DNA from 2 places in the Paenibacillus sp. Aloe-11 genome. Region 1 is predicted to be linked to the other one. Evidence: riboswitches for the same ligand, from Rfam matches in the RefSeq annotation. Region 1 holds a riboswitch; the other holds the start of a gene.
The links. Region 1 has a riboswitch for cyclic di-GMP ahead of WG8_RS02285 (LPXTG cell wall anchor domain-containing protein). Riboswitches for the same ligand answer to the same signal wherever they lie in the genome.
Positions count from the first base shown of each region.

Region 2: another riboswitch for cyclic di-GMP. It lies ahead of WG8_RS12875 (non-ribosomal peptide synthetase); the one in region 1 lies ahead of WG8_RS02285 (LPXTG cell wall anchor domain-containing protein).

Region 1 covers NZ_JH601043.1:23,754-26,940, reverse strand. The annotation lists partial or broken gene WG8_RS27720 (DUF445 family protein) at 1-213, opposite strand, end outside; gene WG8_RS02290 (AraC family transcriptional regulator) at 809-1,690, shown strand; cyclic di-GMP riboswitch class I at 1,740-1,821, shown strand; gene WG8_RS02285 (LPXTG cell wall anchor domain-containing protein) at 2,013-3,187, shown strand, end outside.
Region 2 covers NZ_JH601055.1:786-3,972, forward strand. The annotation lists partial or broken gene WG8_RS12875 (non-ribosomal peptide synthetase) at 1-1,547, opposite strand, end outside; cyclic di-GMP riboswitch class I at 1,680-1,769, opposite strand; gene WG8_RS12880 (aldo/keto reductase) at 2,398-3,187, opposite strand, start outside.

The DNA.
Region 1 (3,187 bases):
CACTGTACTCACCAATGCATTCGTGAGCTTCTCCCTGTTTTTAGGAAGTAGTGCCGTATGCGGAATCGGAATACCTAACGGATGACGGAACAATGCGGTGACGGCGAACCAGTCCGCCAGCCCCCCGACAAGTCCTGCCTCAAAAGCACCAGCCAACAAACGAGCCCAGCCATATTGCTGGAAGGGCAACGTAGCTGCAAAGCCCGCCCCCAGAATAACGAGCGACCAAGCCGCTGCGGTTTTCGTATTTTTTGATTTTCCCATCCTGTAATCCTCCAAACTGACTGTCGAGTAAATAAAGCACTATACCTGTATTACCCATCATAACATTGCCTGTGTGATTTCCAAAGTGAGGCGCGCCTTAAATGATCTGATTTTTTGCGTAATTTTTTATACATATATCCTCTTTTTTACATTCATGTTTGTGAACAACATCACAACACTGGGACCAAAATCTTATTTTCAATAATAAGACTTACGAACCATTTTGGTAGAACAAAGTCCCAAATTTCTTAAAACGAAAGGAGAAGTGAACAGGAAAGTTGAATGGGCATAAGATACCTTTTTTAGCATCATTCCGGTATTTAGCCTCAGAAAGGATTTGATCCATGATATCCCCAGATTCTTTCAACATTATTCGACTTTTACAAAGCTCACACACATAATTTGCTATTTTACTATATGGACATATTCGATGTGATAAAATAAAATTTTATAAATAGGAAATCATGTTTAATCAGCCATTATATATTGATAAATCAAACTATGATAAGCTTGATAAAATTGCTTCTTTGTAAAGGAATTGGATATGACAACAGACCAAAAAAACAACAAAGGCCTCTGGAACGGCGATCCGGTCGTAATTGTACGCACTCCCTCCGCTTTTGCCAAGCAATCCCTTTTATATATCCAGGAAATAGGCTACTTCCAAAAATCATCTGGTTTTACGATGGAAAGGAAAGAACTTACCTCCTTTTTGCTTGTTTTTACGTTGTCTGGTAAGGGAGAATTACTGTACCGGGACAAGAAGTATATTCTAAATCCGTATGATTTGTTTTTCATTAATTGCAAGGAATATGTGCAATACAGCACCTCCGGCCATGAATCCTGGGAGTTTATTAGTTTATACCTGTATGGCAACCTGATCGAAAATTTTTACGAACAATTTACCAAGTATAATAAACCCGTATTATCCATGCACAATCCATATGCTATATTGGACAAGCTGCATGCTCTGATTTGCGGGCAGTCTGACAGAAGCCTTTCCGCCGAACTGCTAACGTCCAGACTCATTGCCGAAATACTGACATGCATTTTGCAGCATCCCTACGATCGTCCGCATGTGAATGCAGAAACGCTCAGCGAAGTACGTCGGGTGCAGCAATATTTGGATGAGTCCTACAATGAACGTATTACGTTGGACTCGCTGGCAGACATGTTCGGATTAAACAAGTTTAATTTGGCTAAAAATTTCAAAAAGCAAATTGGATTCTCACCTATTGATTATCTCATTAATGTCCGCATCACCGCTGCCCAAACCTGGCTTAAAACCAGTGGCATGTCCATTGTAGATATTGCGAGATACGTAGGGATTCCCAATACGAGCCATTTTATTAATCTGTTCAAGGAACATGTAGGAGAAACTCCTCATTCCTTCCGTAAAAAATGGGGAAACCGTTCCAAGCTATAAAGAGAGGTCACATAAATTCAGTTTGATAGACGATAGACGTACAAGCTATTCACGATAATGGCAAAACTGTCGAAAGGCAGTGACGCAAAGCTATAGGGCCTTCCTCCAGCGGATGGTAGCCAGCCACCGAAATGAACGAGCTTTTTATTATGTCTTTTTTACATAAATCTACAACAAAATACTATGCCTCTCTCGAAGAAAAGCCCTGATCGCTAAGATCAGGGCTTTTTTCTGTTGGGATAGTCATGCCAACCTAGCATGCTGAATATACTAATCTCGGAAGCATTGCCATATTACAATGAATAGGAGAATGACTTGGAGCATGGGAACAAAAATAAATGTTATGATCATTGCCTTATTGCTCATTATCCAAAGTTTTTTCAGTGCAACGCTGGCTTACGCAGATACTCCAGCCCCCGAACTGCCGCAAAGTGCTGTTGTCGATCCCACACAACCCATTACGGATGCAGTATACGGCGTCCCAAATCCTGAACCTGCCATGGAGGCTCCTTCCGACACGAGCCCTATCGTTCAGGCAGCAGCAAACGCTGAACCTCATGCTGCAACGGCTCCACAGAGCATACTAACCAAGCTGATCCTGACGGATGAAGCGGGGCGAGTCATTGACGCGGTATATAACCCCGGCAGTCAACTGGATATCGGATCAGCCATCCAACTGGGGTATGAATGGGAACTTCCCGACAATACCTACAAAGCTGGAGACACCTTCACCTTCCAATTACCGGAACAGTTTGTCATCTACACGGATATCTCATCTCCATTGGTAACCACCGACGGAACCGTAGGCAGCTTCACCGTAGATCGTCAGGGCAAGGTTATCATGACCTTTAACCAATATGTAGAGAATCACTCCAATGTCAGCGGCAAGCTGCAAATCAAAACCGAATTCACCAAGGAAACGGTAAAAGGCAGCACCGAGATCATCATTGCGATTCCGATTAAAGGCGGGGTCCAAACGGTCATCGTGAATGTCAAACCCCAGTCAGGGCCAACCCTGAGCAAACAAGGGAAACCCGACGGCACCAATCGGATTGACTGGACCATTGATGTGAACAAGCAGCTAAACACCGTAAAGCATGCCCTCATCACGGATCCCACTCCTTCAGGGCTGGAGCTCATCAAAGACTCTGTTCAACTCTATCATCTGCAAGTCAATATCGACGGCTCCACCGTCGTTCGAGATCCTGTGAACACGAGTAAATATGCCATTGAAACGGATCAGGCCGGGACAGGATTGGTGATTCGCTTTCAAGACGAGAGCATTAGTACTGCCTATCAGATTCAATACTCCACCCGCATTATGGGCGACGAATCTCGTTTCTCCAACACAGCGACTCTTTCAGGAGATACGATAGAGAACGTTTCTGCTACCGCCACTGTTCAGGTGGAGCGTGGTGAATTTTTGTCCAAAAAGGTTGAAAAATATGATCATGCCACACAAACACTCTCGTGGGCCATAAAATATAATTTCGGTGA
Region 2 (3,187 bases), on a different contig from region 1:
TCATCCGCCTTCACTCCACGCTCTCTCAAGATGATGGCCAGCCGATTCGCCTGCTCGTTCAGTTCCCGGTAGGTCAGTGTTTGCTCTCCCCAGACTAAAGCCGGATGATCTGCTCTTTGCTCCGCTCGTTCCTCAAACAACGCATTAATCGTTTGATCCTTCGGATACTCCGCCTCCGTGCGATTGAAATCGCGGAGCAGCACATCCTTTTCTTCCTCCGGCACGATTTCGATTTGTGAAATAGGAGTTTCACTTTGTTCCATGGCTTGAGCAAATAAATATTCAAAGTGGGAAACGACATTCTCAATGGGGATGAATCTTTCAAAAGCCTGTATCTGATAGTCAAAATTAACGGCTACATCCGTTTTACCTTCTTGTCCCCATATAAAGAGATTAAGTGCATTCCTTTCATGATGATGCGGCATGCTTACAATCTGGGTTGCTGTACCGATCAATGATTCTCTGTTTTCCTGTTCTTCGAAAGAAAGCGATATATCAAACAGTTTTCCTTTCTCATGGCTATTCTCGTAAACTGCCCGGTAAATTTCACCGAAGGACATTTTCTGATGTCGATAGCATTGCATAAGCTCACGTTTGATGCGCTTTATCAGCTCTTTAAAGCTTAGATCTTCTTCAGGGCTGATCCGCAGCGGCAGCACGTTGGCGAAATGTCCCATCGTCTGCTTATATCTCGCTTTGCCCCGGTTAAAAACCGGGACGCCGATCACCATCTCGTTCCGATTGCAAACCCTGCTGAAATAAAGGAACAGTATGCCTAAAAAGTAGTGGAACGACGAACACCCTTCCTCTTTGCAAAATTCAATCATTCGATTGTATAAGGTCTTGTTTATCGTTAAGGTTTGCCGATCACTCCAAGCGGAATCACCATCATCGAAGTTCACTCCTCTGCTCAATAGAGGCTCGGGAATGGTTTGGTATTTGTTCTTCCAGAACTCCCTGTCTTTTAAAAAGGCCGGAGAATTCAGATAATCCTGATTATCGGAGATAAAATTAGCATAGGAATAGACAGTTCTGTTCACTTCGCCAATTCCTTGTGCGAGTTTATTGTAATTGTCAAAGAGTTGATTGATTAAGAGAGCAAATCCCCATCCATCGATCACCAAATGATGAACTTTAAGTAAAATAAAATAGGTATTCAGGGTGCCTTGCAATAAATCAAATTGAAAATAAAAGCTATCTGATTGAAAAGGCTTTAAAAATTCCTTTTTCATCCAGTCGATGCAAAAAGAATTTGCATTTTCCTTCATCGAAAAATTATATAGCGGAACTTCATATTCAACTTCCGGCAGGAATGTTAAATAAGGTTCTCCCTTTTTATCGATAAAACGGGCACTAAGAGAATCATTCTGGCTGATTAGTAACTGCAAGCACTCCTTCATGATAGCCGTATCCAGGTTTCCTTTGATCTCAACATACCCACCAATATTGTAAATAGGTTTTTCAGGGTACATGCACTGTTCGAACCATATGTCTTTCTGATAGGAGCTTAACGGATACTCCTTAATAGTTATCATGCTCGTTTCCATAAAATTTCCTCCTGTTGTTAAGCATTTCATGCGTTCTACTCCATATGCCCAAACGATTTCCCACTACAAATAAAAAAAGCCTGTTCCCCTATAAAAAGTACAGGAACAGGCAGCAGACTTCGCCCGGTTTCCTTCGGCAACCTGGCAATCATGGCTGTTGAATCCAGCTTTAGACCCATGGCTTTGTGTCCACCACTTTCGAGGTGTTTACGATTAACGGGAAATAAGTAAGTATATCTACCGCTGTATCCACGCCTTCAGGTCCCCCTCCGGCGCCACAATGCGGTAAGCTTTGTTATCAGTTCGTTTTTTTTCCGAACCTTTTACCTGGAATTATATTTACAATACGTTGTTATCTGCTTCGCGAAATACTTCATCCCCACCCCCAACATTCCAAGATGTCCACCTGGACAACTTTAGCGGTTTAGCTTTTGAATGATGAATTGTGAAGCATTTAGTATATTATTTTAATATGGAATATATATGAAATAAATTTAATCAATTGTACAATAATGAAAATATCTCATTTTGTCAATTAGTTCTAAGTTTTTAAAATGTGTGTAAAGGAGCAATTATCGATTAGATAACCACAAGATATAGTCAAAATCTTTGACAAACAACAATCTATGGTATCATTTCACAATGACTAATAAATTGTATATTCACTCATAATAATTACTTTATTTTAAAAAATTGATGTGATATCCTTTAATCTTTTATCAGGTTACGACAAAAATGATATTCCAAAGCTTCTCTCGCATTCGATGTTTTGCCAAAATTGGCGACGTGAGGTGTATAGGGAGTGGAGCAATTGGTGGGCATCTTCGGAAGAGTAATGTTTTAACCACGATTACTTCGATCTCAGCACTTGGTTGGAAACGTGGCTGATCATCTCAATCTCTCCTGCTGTCAAGGTAAACTGCATCGCCCTCACATTTTCCTGGGCATGATGTATTTTTGAAGCCCCAGGTATCGCAAATACGTTCTCTCCATGGGCGTTAATCAGCCAATTCAAGGCAATCTGCGTTGGCGTCACATTATATTGCTGGGCCAACTGTTCCAGCGTTTCAATCAGTGGCTTCGATCTCTGCAGCCCCGAATCCCGGAATGCCGCCGTCCACTTGCGCGGACCCTTTATTGACTTGACCAAATTCGGATTTTTATGGAATTTTCCGCTTAAGATCCCCTGCATTAACGGGGAGTAGGCAATGATCGCCACACCGAGTTCTTTGGCCGTGTCCAGAATTCCGTTTTGTTCGATTCTCCGGTCAAGAAGGCTGTATTTCACTTGATTCGAAACCAGGCGTAGGCCGTGCTCACGCAACACACGATCGGCTTCACGTATTTGTTGCGCGGAAAAGTTGCTTACACCCACATATTTAATCTTACCTTGCTCGACCAGTTTAGCCATCGCATTCATCGTCGCGCCGACCGAAGAAAAGGAGTAAGGCGAATGCACCTGATAAAGGTGAATCGTCCGTTGAGCCAAATGGTGAATACGTTCATCAATCGTTGCTGTGATGCTGCCTGCAGTGCGAAAGGCCGGCCACCATTTCGTAGCGATATTTGCCTCTTCCGCGAGCGGCCCTCCAATCTCATTTAACGCGCCAGCCAGCAATTGCTCAGACTGTCCGCCACCG